DNA from 2 places in the Ferrovibrio sp. GW821-FHT12E11 genome. Region 2 is predicted to be linked to the other one. Evidence: riboswitches for the same ligand, from Rfam matches in the RefSeq annotation. Region 2 holds a riboswitch; the other holds the start of a gene.
The links. Region 2 has a riboswitch for cobalamin ahead of cobW (cobalamin biosynthesis protein CobW). Riboswitches for the same ligand answer to the same signal wherever they lie in the genome.
Positions count from the first base shown of each region.

Region 1: it holds a riboswitch for cobalamin, as region 2 does, so the genes downstream of both, AC1ROT_RS17505 (TonB-dependent receptor) here and cobW (cobalamin biosynthesis protein CobW) in region 2, are expected to answer to the same signal.

Region 1 is NZ_JBXAQG010000001.1:3,519,124-3,526,217, reverse strand. It holds gene AC1ROT_RS17515 (hypothetical protein) at 1-66, shown strand, start outside; gene AC1ROT_RS17510 (PepSY domain-containing protein) at 82-1,512, opposite strand; gene AC1ROT_RS17505 (TonB-dependent receptor) at 1,517-3,640, opposite strand; cobalamin riboswitch at 3,764-3,949, opposite strand; RNA gene rnpB (RNase P RNA component class A) at 3,981-4,379, opposite strand; gene AC1ROT_RS17495 (peptidoglycan recognition protein family protein) at 4,450-5,223, opposite strand; gene AC1ROT_RS17490 (DMT family transporter) at 5,220-6,134, opposite strand; gene AC1ROT_RS17485 (winged helix DNA-binding protein) at 6,279-6,836, shown strand; gene AC1ROT_RS17480 (hydantoinase B/oxoprolinase family protein) at 6,913-7,094, shown strand, end outside.
Region 2 is NZ_JBXAQG010000001.1:2,340,401-2,347,494, forward strand. It holds gene cobN (cobaltochelatase subunit CobN) at 1-3,596, opposite strand, end outside; gene cobW (cobalamin biosynthesis protein CobW) at 3,618-4,643, opposite strand; cobalamin riboswitch at 4,762-4,997, opposite strand; gene AC1ROT_RS11760 (HupE/UreJ family protein) at 5,128-5,742, shown strand; gene AC1ROT_RS11765 (sulfite exporter TauE/SafE family protein) at 5,735-6,502, shown strand; gene AC1ROT_RS11770 (hypothetical protein) at 6,504-6,995, opposite strand; gene AC1ROT_RS11775 (response regulator) at 7,022-7,094, opposite strand, start outside.

The DNA.
Region 1 (7,094 bases), 1.2 Mb from region 2:
GAGCCGCATTTCAGCGAATGCCCGGAACAGGTGCCGGATGCCTTCCTGCTGCGGGTGAGCCGCTGACCTGACGGCGTTTGCCTAGTGGCGTCTGGCCGCTTTGCGACGGAGATGCCGCCAGCCAATGACAATACCGGTCACTGACATCGCCAGCCCGACCAGCGACGTGATCCATATCACCAGCTTCCAGGCCGGCGGCACATGCCGCAGCCCTGCGAAATCGAAACTGTGCAGCGCGTTGAACAGCCAGCGGTAGCTGCGTCGACTGTCGTCCACCCGCGTCAGGATATCGCCGGTCAGCGGATCGATATGGAACCAGGTGCTGTCAGGATCGTCGAAGCCGATCCGCAGCACGGGCAGCAGGCGCCGTGTGTGATGCGAATACCAGTATTCGTCCTCCTGGGTGAGCACCGCCTGCAGCACGGGCTTTGACTGCGGCATCAACTGCGCCGCGGCTGCGAAAACCTCCCCGGTCGCAAATGCTGTGCCGATGGCCTTGCCGTCGCCGCGATACTGCACGACCAATGACCGGCCGCCGATCCAGAGAAACCGCATCTCGACGACACCCTCAGCCGGCACCACGGCCAGCGGGAAATCCGTCGCTCCATGACCGGCATAGCGCTGCAGTGCGGCAACATCCGTATTGCGCCCGGAGAACCAGTAGTTCGGATTCATCGAAATCCAGCCACTGACGATCCAGGCCAGCAGAAACAGGCTGCCGATCACGCCGGCCCAGTGGTGCCACAGCATCCAGCCACGATAGGGCGACATGGCACCGTTTTTGTAACGACGCTGGGGCCGCAGACGCTGGATGCCGATCCAGATTCCCGTCACCGCCACGACAATGCTGATGCCGGAAATCCACAGCACGACATCGCGCCACAGCGGCGCATCGGCGCGCAGCACGGTGGGATAGATCCAGTGCGGCACACTGCCGAGCCAGTTCCAGAAGCGCTCGCCGCGCCGGGTATCCAGCGCGATCTCGCCATTGCGCGCCGAAACGTAAAGCTGTGTGCCGGCAGCATCGTTGAGCGAGACCAGATGGAACGGTCGCAGCGGATCGTAGCGCGCCGTGACGCTCCACTGGTCGCGATCCTCCAGCTCGACCGTGGCCTGCGGCGCCGGTCTTACACTCTGCACGATTGCAAGGGCGGCAACCGCGTCGATGCCCTCGATGCGCCGTCCGTCGCGCGCCGATACGGTCAGCCGTGCATTGTCCCAGGCAGTGACCCGGTAAACCGGCTCATCCCCCAGCATTTCCAGCCGCAGCACGCGTGGCCAGCCGCCCTGCCCGGCCGCGGCGAGCGCCGCGCTGGGCGAGAGGCGAACCTGCTGCCCGTCGAGTACGGGCAGCAGAGCGCGACGTTCGGTCTCCGTCAGGGCCGGGAATCCGACATAGATCATCACCACGCCGGAAAAGAACCACATGGCGAAGAGCAGGCAGGTGGCAATCCCGATCCAGCGATGGATCAGATACAGCCAGCGCTGCGCCTGACGGAGGATGCGCTTCATGGCATCAGAACTTCACACTGGTGGTCAGGTAGGCGGTGCGCGGCGCACCGAGCACCCATTGCGTGCCGCCATTATAGCCAGCGACCGGATAGACCTCATCAAAGAGGTTCATGATTCGCAGTGCTACTGTCAGCCGCTCGACCGGCGACCATGACACGCCGATGTCCGTGACCGTATAGTCCGGCCGCTTCAGCGTGTTGGCATCGTTACTGAAAGTGTTGCCAACGTAGCGCAGGCCGCCCTGGGCTTTCCAGGATGGCGCGAAGCCCCAGGTGAGCCAGAGATTACCGAGCTGCTCGGGCACGTTCGCCGGGCGATTGCCCGCATAGTTCGCGCCACCGGTGGTGATGAAGTCGCCATATTTCGAATCCAGCAGCGCACCATTGGCTTCCAGACGCAGGTCCTTCATCAGGTCGAAGGCAATGGTGACCTCGACGCCTTTGGCGGTCTGCTGTCCCACCTGCTCCGCGATAGTGGTGTTCAGTGGATTCACCGTCTGCAGCTTGTTCTTCACGATATGATAGCCCGCGAAAGTCCACTCCCCGCGACCTTCCATGACGCTCTGTTTGATACCGACTTCATTCTGCTTGGCGGTCGAAAGCTCAAGAGCAGCCTGGGCCGCGCTCTGTCCCAGCAGCGCGGAGCTGACTGGCGAGGTTGCTGTTGCATGCTGCGCATACAGTGCCGTGGATGGTGTGATGGCATAGACCACGCCGCCACGCCAGCTAAGATCGGCGAAGCCCTTCTCGGCCCGCGAATTCGTCACGAAATCATCGCGCGTGAAAGCGAGCCAGTCATGGCGCAGGCCGCCGACAACCGACCATTGGTCATCCAGCACCAGTCGATCCTCCATGAACACCGACTTCTGCACGATACTGGCTTCCTGCCGGGGGATCGTGGAGCGATTACTGTTGAAGAATCCCGGATCGAAGTTGTAGGGGGCGACCACCGAGTTACCGGTGGCGCCTGAATTGCTGGCATTGCCAAACTGGATATGGTTGGCGTCGAATCCCACTACCGTCTGGTTCTTGAGACCGAACAGCGTGTTCTCGATCGTCAGGTCATTCCGGGTTCCATACTGCTCCTGATCGTGGAAGACCTCGAAGAAACTGCTGCGGGTTACCAGATTGGTCGAGGCGTTGAGAATGTAATTCTCAAGATTGGTCCAGCGGCGGTTGCTTTCCAGCTGATAGATCACGCTGCGCAAACTCACATCGTCGGTCGCCTGCCATTCCGTTTTAAGCTGAGTCCAGCGGTCATCGAATTCAATCCGGGCATTCCTCACGTTGTAATTCTTGCCCACCAGGGATTCGTCCAGTCGTCCGTTACGCAGTGGCGTGCCCCAGTATTCCATCGGCTTCTGGTAGCCTTGGTCATGCGACAGCGTGAATGCCAACCGCTCGGTGGCGTCGACACGGACGGCGCCCGAGAAAGACTGGCTGGAATTTTCGCCGCGATCCACATAGCCGTCCGACTCACGGCGGTTGGCGCTGAGCATGAATGACGCCTTGCCGTTCAACGGGCCGCTGCTTGCAGCGGCGACGCGACGCGTCATGTCGGTGCCGAACTCAACCAACCCCTCGTTGCGGAAACTCGCCGTTGGCCGGCGCGGCACGACGTTGATGGCACCGCCGATGGCGCCCTCGCCGTACATAACCGAGGCCGGGCCACGCAGAATCTCGATACGCTCGGCCTGCCAGGGGTCGAACGGGAAGGAAACTGTGCCCGAAGCCACATAAAGCCTGGTGCCGTCATATAGCTGCATCACCGCGTTGTGGCCGGCGAAGCCGCGTGCCGCCAGCACGGAATTGCCATTACCTGGTGTCGCCGCCGAACTCATGCCGGTCGAACGCGAAACGGCATCGTTGATCGTGAGGGCGCCACGGTCCCGCACGGTTTCGCCCGGCAGGACCTCGACGCTGGCTGGCGTTTCCATTGGCGTCAGATGCAGACGGCTGCCGGTTTCCGTGGGTGCCGTGAGTTGCAGGCCGGCAAGATCGTCAACCAAATGGCCGCCGACGCTGATGGTCGGCAATCGGGCATCCTGAGCCCAGGCAGCGGAAGACAGGAGAAAGATGGGAAGCGAGAAGCGGACGGATTGCGTCCGGCGGGACAGGGAACGGACCATGGAAAAACCTCATGCGGTCGGCCTTGTGGCACGTCACCGCGAACGAGGTTTTCCGCCGATGCCCTGAGGATAAACAGGCGACCGATGGATTACCCACCGGAACACCCTGCCCGATGTGATCGCGTGTGACCACGGATGACGGCAGGTCTCCTGGCTCGCGGGTCGCTGTCTTTCGCCGCCTTCCCAGGACCGTGCGGCCCCAGTGGCTCTGTGACGAAAGACTCTCCGCTTACAGTTGCAGGGGCAGCCACGGCATTAAACCGCGTTCCCAGTTAGGCCCTTGCGGGCACCGTCGCCGGGCAACCTGCACGGCGATACTTTGCTTGTCAATTGGATGAATGGTGCCAGACGGCCTGTAAGCCGGGTTCTGTCCCCCCACTTTCGTGGGATGGACGGCCATTCCTCTGGGATGCCCGTTACCGGACACCTCGCGCGACCGACCCGGATAGCGGACCGAAAACAGTCCTGCAGACTTGCGCCTGCCGCCATCCCTATTTGGTCTTGCTCCCGGTGGGGTTTGCCGTGCCGCTTCCGTTACCGGTCGCGCGGTGCGCTCTTACCGCACCCTTTCACCCTTACCATCAGGCTCCAACCCGAAAAGATTGGCGCGTGATGGCGGTCTGCTCTCTGTGGCACTGTCCCTGGGGTCGCCCCCGCCGGGCGTTACCCGGCACCGTGTTTCCGTGGAGCCCGGACTTTCCTCGACGCTTTGACACGCCGCGGCCGTCCAGCCGTCTGGCACCGGGCGCAGAGGTAGGCCCAGACGGAGACGGCGTCAAGCAAAAGGGCGGATCAGCGTGCTGCGCGCCCTAACTGGCCGCACGGTCGGCGCTGGCGCGCCGCATGGTGACCTGTTCCGAGATATGGTGGATCAGGCTGGTGGTTTCTGCGTCGCTGACGCCATCGACTTTGTCCTGGCGCCAGTGCCGCTGGAAAGCCCGCACGGCGGCTTCGGTGAGCGGATCGTAGATGCCGCTGCCCTCGATGGCATAGCCGATGCGGTCGAGCGCCACCTGCAGTTCCAGCACCGCGCCGTTGCGCTCGCCCGGGCCCATGACCGGTGCATTCGCCGCAACCCGGAAATCGCCGCTCCACCAACGGCCAAAGCCGGCCGCCGCCAGGCGGTGCCAGGGGAACAACTCACCCGGATCTTCCTTGCGGCTGGGCGCGATATCGGAATGGGCGACATAATTGCCCGGCATCACATGATGCCGCGTGGCGATATCGGCCAGCAGAGCCAGCAGGGCGTCGATCTGTTCCACCGGGAACTGGCGATAGCCGAATTCGTGACCGGGATTGACCAGCTCGATGCCGATGGAACGCGCATTGACGTCGCGCACGCCGCGCCAGAAGGCCACGCCGGCATGCCAGGCACGCTTGTCCTCCGGCACCAGGCGATAAATCGTGCCGTCTTCATCGATCATGTAATGGGCGCTGACCTTGGCATCCGGGTCGGCGAGGCGCTGCAACGCCGCAGCCGCAGTCTGCATGCCGGTATAATGCAGCACGACCATGTCGACCGGGCGGCGGCCGCTGCGGTCGTCAAAATTCGGCGAGGGATGGTCGATCAACGGAAGCGTCATTCGCCAGCCGCCTTGGTTTCCAGTGCCACCTTTTCCGGTGTCACGCCCCGCGCATCCGCCGCTTTGCTCTCGCGCATGGCGACAATCAGAACACCCAGAAGGGTAATAACCGAACCGATAATCACACGACCACTCAGTTGCTCGTTGAGGAAAAACACGCCGGCCAGCACGCCGAAGATCGGCGACAGCGTGAAGCCCGGATTGACGATGCTGACCGGATAGCGCCGCAACAGATAGTAGGCGCCGCCATGCCCGATCAGGGATACCAGTGTCGCGGCATAGACAATCGCGCTCCAGTGCCAGACGCTGGCCGACACAACCTGTTCAACATGGCCATCTTCCAGCGCCAGGGAAATCAGCAGCAGGCTGGGCGCGCTCAGGATGCCAACCCAGGCCTGCATGGTGAAAGTATGCACGTCGTGTATGCGGCGCACCATGATCTGGCCGACCGAGAAGATGATCACGGCCACCAGGATCAGGCCGATGGCGACCTGGTAGTTCATCACTTTCGGGTCGAAACTGATGACAACTGCACCAATGAAGGCCAGAGCGATGCCGAGACTGCGTTTCCAGCGCACCCGCTCGCCGAGGAACAGGATCGCCATGAGGGTCGAAATCGGCACGCCCAACTGGGTCACTACCGCCACCACCGAGACGTCGTCCGCCTTGGCAATGCCGATGATGATCAGCACGAAATGCAGGGTTCCCATGCACAGGGCGGCAATCACAACATTGCGCATCTGGCCGGGACACCAGCGCAGCCAGGGCAGCATCAGGACAGCGACCAGGCCAAAGCGCAGGGCGGTGAAAAGGACCGGCGGGAAGTGGTTGACCGCGAGTTTGGTGACGACAAAATTGCCGCCCCAGATGGCGCAGATCAGCAACATCAGGGCAAGGTGCTGGGGCTTCATGGGCGGGGACCCTAGCAAAGCCGGCCGGTCGCGGGCTACGGTTCTTTCTGTCCCGGCCATGCACTGCCTGCATGGGCGGTATGCGGGGGTTTGCGGAACCATATCCCTGCCCGCTTTCGAGGCATCCCAGACAGGCAACCGGCCATGGCAAAAGCAAAGATACCCGCATCGAAAAAGCCGGCCAAAGCAAAGCCGGCGGCACGGCGGCCGATTGTGTCCTCGGCGCATCTGGCCAGCGAAAAGCTGGAAGGCCTGAGCGAGTTCGAATTCGCCCTGATGATGACCGGCAATGCCTTCAGCCGCTGGATCGTGCGCTGCATGACAGCGGCTGGTCAGGGCGACCTGGCGGCCCTGGACGTGATGGTGCTGCATGGCGTCAATCACCGCGAGCGGCCCAAACGTCTGGCCGACCTCTGTCTGGTGCTGAATGTGGAAGATTCTCACACCGTCAATTACGGCCTGAAGAAGATGGTGCGGCTGGGCCTGATCGCCGGCACCCGGCGCGGCAAGGAAATCTTCTACAGCACCACGCCCAAAGGCCGCGCGCTCTGCCTGGAATACCGTAAAATCCGCGAACAGCTGCTGGGCCAGGCCTTTGCCCTGATCGGGCAGCCGCAAGGTGATCTGTCCCGCGTGGCCGACCTGATGCGGGCGTTGTCGGGCAGCTACGACCAGGCTGCCCGCGCCGCCGCCTCCCTGTAGCCGTCTTCCGACGTTGACAAATTGTCAACGTTTCGTCACCGTCAGCGCCGCCTTCCCTTGAGCTTCCGGAGCCGCCATGACCCAGTCCCAGACCTCTGCCTCCCTGACCGGCCAGTGGGAATTCTGGATCGACCGCGGCGGCACCTTCACCGACATCGTCGGGCGCCAGCCGGATGGCGGCATCGTCACCCATAAGCTGCTGTCGGAAAACCCCGAGCGCTACAAGGATGCCGCCGTGCAGGGCATCCGCGACCTGCT
Region 2 (7,094 bases):
TGATGATCGCGCACCAGGCCGGTGGTGGCGGCAAAGGCGAACAGGTAATCCACCGTGGCGGCGATCTCGAAGGCGCCCTTGTAGCCATGGCGCTTTACGCCGTCGATCCATTTCGGATTGCCGGCGCGGCCGCGCACCACGCGGGCGATCTCTTCTTCCAGGCGGCGGATGCGCGGCGCTTCCGGGCGAGAATGGTCGTTGTGATAAGCGGTCGGTGCGGCGCCTGAGACGAATTGAACCGCCGCCACCGCGCCGCCCTCAAACTGGTAGTAGTCGTCGGAATCCAGCAGGTCGTGTTCGCGGTTGTCCTGGTTCTGCACCACGGTGTCGATCACGCCCAGGCGGCGGGTGAAGCCGTCCTTGGCTTCGACGCCTTCTGCTTCGGCACCATAGGCATAGGCGCCCCAGGCGATATAGGCGCGCGCCAGATCGGCGGTCTCGGCCCAGCCGCCTTCGTCGATCAGGGCCTGCAGGCCGGCGCCATAGGCGCCAGGCTTGGCGCCGAAGATGCGATAGCCGGCGCGGCGACGCGCATCCTCCGGGCTGACGCCATGGGCGATCATCGCGTCGGTTTCGTCGCGGAAGCGCGCGGCCAGCGGGTTGAGTTCCGGCGGCTCGTCCAACCCCTGCACGGCGCGGATGGCGGCATCGAACAGCGCCAGCTGCGCCGGGAAGGCGTCGCGGAAAAAGCCACTCACCTTCAGGGTGACGTCAATACGCGGCCGGTCCAGCAGGTCCAGCGGCACGATCTCGAATCCGGTGACGCGACCCGATGCGGTCTCCCAGGTCGGGCGCGCGCCAATGAGAGCGAGCGCCTGGGCGATATCGTCGCCGCCGGTGCGCATGTTGGCGGTGCCCCAGGCATTGAGAAGAATCGCGCGCGGCCATTCGCCATGATCCTGGCGATGCCGTTGCAGCAGTGCATCGGCCGACTGCCAGCCGAGCGTCCAGGCCGAGGGTGTGGGCAGGCTGCGCGCATCCAGCGAGAAGAAGTTGCGCCCCGTGGGCAGCACTTCCGGCCGGCCGCGGGTCGGCGCGCCGCTCGGGCCCGGCGGCACGAAACGGCCATCGAGGCCGAGCAGCAGATTTTCGATCTCGGCGCGGCCACAGCTCAGCACCGCCGGGCGCAGGCGGTAGTCGATTTCCTGCAGAACCACGCGGGTCGCGGTCCAGGTCTCGTCGGGCAGGCGGCGGTCGCCGATCAGCTGCTTGGCCAGCATCTCCAGCCGTTCGATGGTGTCGCCATGGCTGCGCCAGTAGCCGTCCGGCACGATGGCGTCCAGGATATCCGGGCGCGGTCCGGTCCAGTCGGCGGCATAGTCGGTGCCCAGGGGATCGAAGCCGAGCCCGAGATCGGCACTGAGCGCGCGCAGGATCGAGGCATTGCCGCCCTTGCTGTCGTTGCGCGGCAGCCGCACCAGCGCCACCAGCAGGTCGATCAGCTGCTCGCCATGGGGATTCACGCCATAGACATGCAGGCCGTCGCGGATCTGCAGCTCTTTCAGGTCGCAGAGATGATTGTCGAGCTTGAGCAGCGCGGATTCGGTGGGCTCGCCCGGCTGGATGTCGCAATCGGCGTCGAGACCGAGCCGCCGCGTCTCGTCGATGATGCGTTCGGCCAGCAGCGGCAGGCGGCGGCGGTCGAGGCCGGCAGCTTCGTAATATTCATCCACCAGCTGTTCCAGTGCCGAGAGATCGCCATAGATTTCTGCGCGCGTCAGCGGCGGCGTCAGATGCGACAGGATCACGGCAGAGGTGCGGCGCTTTGCCTGCGTGCCCTCGCCGGGATCGTTGACGATGAAGGGATAGAGCTGCGGCAGCGGCCCGAACACCACTTCGGGGAAGCAGTCTTCGCTCAGCGCCAGCGCCTTGCCGGGCAGCCATTCCAGATTGCCATGTTTGCCGCAATGGATCACGGCATCGGCGCCGAAGCTTTCACGCAGCCAGGCATAGGCCGCCAGATAGTGATGCGGCGGCACTAATGCCGGATCGTGATAGCTGCGGGCCGGATCGATATTGTAGCCGCGCGCCGGCTGGATCATCACCGCGACATTGCCCAAGGGCAGAACCGGCAGGGTGAAGCCGCTGCCGTCGGGTCCGTCATGGAGCAGCGGATCGGCTTCCGGATCGCCCCAGCGCTCCTGGACGGCCTGCTGTATCGAGGGCGGCAGGTTTTCAAAGTAGCGACGGTATAATGCGAGCGGATACAGCACCCGCACGCGCCGGCCGGCGGCGCGGGCGAAGTCGTTGGTCACGCCTTCCTGCAGCGCTTCGATCAGGCGGTTGCCGCTGACCGGCAGCGCATTCAGTTCATAGCCGGCATCTTTCATGGCGCGCAGGATTTCCACCGCGCTTTGTGGCGTATCCAGGCCGACGCCGTTGCCGATGCGGCCGTCGCGGTTGGGATAGTTGGCGATCACCAGCGCGACTTTGCGCTCTGCCGGTGCCAGGCGTGCGAGGCGCGACCAGGCGCAGGCCAGCTTTGCCACATAGCGGCAGCGGCCGTGATCGGGCTGCATGCGTACGATGCTGCATTCGGTGCGGGTGTCGAAGGTGGCTTCAGCCTTGAAGGCCACGGCACGGGTGAGGATGCGTCCGTCGATTTCCGGCAGCGCCACGGCAATCGCCAGATCGCGGGCATTCAGGCCGCGCGTGCCGGTCTGCCAGTCCTCGCGCGGGCCTGAGGCGAACACCACCTGCAGCACCGGGCAGTCACACTGCCCCAGCGGATCGTCGGTGGGCGTATTGGCTGCGCCACCATTCGGGCTTCCGATAGCGAAGCTGGTGGCATTGAGGATCACGTCAGGCAGCGCCTGATCCAGCAGGGTCCCGACCAGATCGGCCGACAGGCGGTCCTTCAGGCTGGTGACATAGATCGGCAGCGGATGCAGCCCCTCGGCGCTTAACGATTCGATCAGCGCATCGACAGCCGCTATATCGCCGGCCTGCAGCAGGGCGCGATAGAAAACAATGGCGCAGATCGGATGCGGCATGCCGCGATGCTTGGCGGCCCAGGTGTGGCGCAGCGTGTCGAGATCGGGATCGGCGAGGTCGGGCCAGTACAGGCCGGCGGCCGGCAGCGGCCGCGCCGGCGGCGGGTCTTCCGCATGACCGATCACGGAAGCCGCATAGCGCAGGGCATTGCGCAGGTTGTCGACGCCGCCCTCGCGGAAATAGCTGAACAATTCGGCGCGCGTCTCGTCGGTGACGGTAGAGAAGCCATCGAGGCCGGGATCGGCCTGGCGGTCGCCGGGCAGGAAGGCGAGCGCGATGCCACGCGTGCGGCAAACCTCGCTCAGACGCTCGACGCCATAGGCCCAGTAGCTCTGGCCGCCGAGCAGCCGCACGATCACCAGCTTGGCCTGCACGATCACGCTGTCGACATAGAGATCGACCGCGTAGGGGTGGCCAAGCTGCAGCAGATTGGCCAGTCGCAGCGAGGGGAAGTCGTCGCTCAGGGCCGCGCAGGCATTGCTCAGGCCCGCCAGTTCGGAATCCGCAGCGCTCAGGATGACGATATCGCCCGGCGACTGTTTCAGGTCGACAGCGCCATCCGCTGTCGCCGCGCCGCCGGGTATGGCATTGAGCAGATGCAAGGCGCTGCGCCCCTGTTCGACTCAGGCCGCGAGGGCGGCGCGGATCGCCGCCTCGTCCAGGCCGGCGCGGCCGATCACCACCAGGCGCGTGGCGCGTGGCTCGGCGCTGGTCCAGTCACGGTCGTAATAATGCGACAGCCGCGCGCCCACGCCCTGCAGCACCAGCCGCATGGTCTTGCCGGCGACGGCGACAAAGCCCTTCACCCGCAGGATGTCGTGTTCGGCGATCACCGGCAGCAGACGCTCCAGCAGGGCATCCGGCGCCGTCTGCTCGGGCAGGGTCAGCGAGAAGCTGAAGAAATCCTCGTGGTCGTGGTCTTCCTCATTGTCGTGATGCGACTTGCGCGCCGCGATGTCGTCTTCGGCGGCCGCATGCAGGCCCAGCAGGATATCGGCGGCGATCTCGCCCTGGCTGATCGACAGGGTTTTCACGCCCTGGCGCAGATGCGCACCGATCTCGGCCCGCACATTCTGCATGGCGCCTTCATCCAGAAGGTCGGCCTTGTTCAGCAGCACCAGATCGGCGCAGCCGAGCTGGTCCTCGAACAGTTCCTCCAGCGGATTGTCATGATCCAGGCTGGCATCGGCGGCGCGCTGCGCGGCCACCGCATCTTCATCATCGGCAAACCGCCCTTCGGCCACGGCGGCGGCATCCACCACGGTGACCACGCCATCCACCGTTGTGCGGCTTTTGATGCCCGGCCATGCAAAAGCCTGGACGAGGGGTTTCGGCAAGGCGAGACCGGAGGTCTCGATGACAATGTGCGTCGGCGGATTGGGCCGGTCCAGCAGCTTCTGTAGGGTCGGCAGGAAATCGTCGGCCACCGTGCAGCACAGGCAGCCATTGGCCAGCTCGATGATATCGTCCTCACTGCAATCGGGCGCGCCGCAGCTTTTCAGCAGCTCGCCATCGATGCCCATTTCGCCGAATTCGTTGACGATCAGCGCGATGCGCCGGCCCTTGGCATTGGTGATGAGGTGGCGGATCAGCGTGGTCTTGCCGGCGCCGAGAAAGCCGGTGACGACGGTTGCGGGAATCTTCTGCATAGGATGAGCGCCCTGTTCCATGACGCCGACGCGGACCATGGCTGCTGTCGGTCTTGCGCCTGCGCGGCGGCAAGAATGACATAGGCCGGGCGCCGGCACACCCCGTCCGGCACGTCCGCTTCGACTAAAGCCGATGGCAGGTCTCCGGGCTTGCGGGTTGTCGCGGATCGCGCGCCTTCCCAGACCGTGTCCGGTCCAGTGGCTGTTGCGCGCCGCTCGCCGCCTACCGTAGCGGGGGCTGCCGCGGCTTGCGGCCCTGCACAGACATATCTGCACAGAAAGCCGGCACCGCGTTCCCTTTTCATCGCCGTTCCACCTTTCGGCAGGCGGCGAACCATCGCGGCGGACCCTAAGCCCGGGGTCCGGCCTTGTCAAACGCGCGCCAACCCCGCGGGGAGGCCCGGGCATGTCTTGTCAAACGCAACCGGCTTGGGGCACAAAGGAGACGGGTGGTTCGCAACGCATGCGTAATAAAGAGGTCGTCATGTCCTTCAAGTCCAAGCTCGGCCAGATGGTTCTGCCGGCCCTCGTTCTGGCGAGCATCGCCGTTCCGGCTCTGGCCCATCCCGGTCATCCCGGCGCCGAGCCCGCCGCCGCCGGTTTCTCCGCCGGCTTCGCGCATCCCTTCGGCGGCCTCGATCATCTGCTCGCCATGCTGGCGGTCGGCCTCTGGGCGGTCCAGCAGGCCGCGCAGCAGCCGCGCGCCCTCTGGCTCTTGCCGGCCAGCTTCGTCGCCGCGATGGCGGCCGGCTTCGGCCTCGGTCTGGCGGATGTCGCCCTGCCCGGCGTCGAGTCCGGCATCGCGATGTCGGTGCTGATCCTGGGCCTGATCGTTGCCTTCGCCATGCGTCCGCCGCTGCCGGCCGCCATGGCGGTGACCGCCGTGTTTGCCCTGTTCCACGGCCATGCCCATGGCACCGAGATCGGCGATGCCTCGCAGGCGCTGGTCTATGGCTTCGGCATGCTGTTGGCCACGGCGCTGCTGCATGGCATCGGCCTGGTTGCAGCCCGTCTCGCGCAGCAGCTGAATGTCGGCCTGATCACCCGCGCCGCCGGCGCGGCCGTGGCGCTGGCCGGCATCGTCATCCTGGTTGGCTGACGCGTTTCCTCTTTTCGGCTTCCTGACCGAGCCGCGCTACTGGGCCGTTTTCGGCGCAGCAGCGCTGGCCGGTCTGGTGCGCGGCTTTTCCGGTTTCGGCGGCGCCATGATGTTCATGCCGGTCGCCAGCCTGGTCTACGAACCCAAGCTCGCCGCCATCCTGCTGTTCATCGCCGATGATATCGCCGCTTTGGCCATGCTGCCCGATGCGCTGCGCCGCTGTGTCTGGCGCGAGGTGCTGCCGCTGGGCCTGAGTGCGGTTGTCGCCGTGCCCTTCGGCGTGGCGCTGCTGGTGATCGCCGATCCCGATGTGATGCGTTGGGTGATCTGTCTGCTGATCCTGCTGGCGGTCGGGCTGATGGCCGCCGGCTGGCGCTATCGCGGCCGGCTGGGTCTGCCGGCGACGCTTGGCACCGGCGCGCTGGCCGGCCTGAGCGGCGGCGCTGCCGCCTTGCCGGGTCCGCCGGTGGTGCTGCTCTGGCTTGGCGGCCAGGGCGAGGCCGCCACCGTGCGCGCCAACCTGATCGTATTCTTCGGCTTCACGGCGATCGCCTCGGGACTCGCTTACTGGTGGAACGGGCTGTTCACCGCGGAAAGCCTGCTGATGTCGCTGCCGCTGATTCCGGCTTATCTGCTGCCGCTCAATCTGGGCAGCCGGCTGTTCGCGCGTTCGAGCGAACAGCAGTTCCGTCTGGTGGCGCTGGGGCTCTGTGCCTTTGCGGCGCTCAGCGGCCTGCCGTTGTGGCGGATGCTGGGCTGACTTACGTCGCCTTGTGCAGGCGGGTAGCGGTGCGCAGGGCGCCCAGCAGTTCGGATTCGATCTGGCTGCCGCCGCCCTGGATACGCTGGGCGGTCACCACATACAGCGCATCGATCTGCGCCGCGATGATGTCGAGCTGGATCGGGCTGGGCGCGCCCATATCCTTGGTGAAATCGTTCAGCGATTTGGCAAAGGCGGTGAGCAGCGGATATTTGAACATGCCGCCCATGCCCTTGATGTCGAGCGACAGCGAACGGATTGCCTGCATGGCCTGATCGACGCCGTGGCCGGTGGCCACCTCGTCCAGGGATGCGCGCAGCTGACGCAGTTTGTCGGCAATTTCCTGGGTGAAGCTGTCGGTGGCTTTTTCCACCACCTCTTCCAGGCGGCGCAGCTCTTCAGGTGCAAGCTGAAGGCGGAAGCCTTTCTTGAAATTGACAGCCTTGCGGCGCAAATCCTGCTGTGGAGGCGTGAAAACCGGCTTTTTCGCCATTATACTGACCTTGATGGCTGCCGGCGTCAGTTGAGGTCGATGCGGCGTTCCGGCCCGCCATAGCCGGGCGTGCGACGCCGCCGGCGATCGGGACCGTAA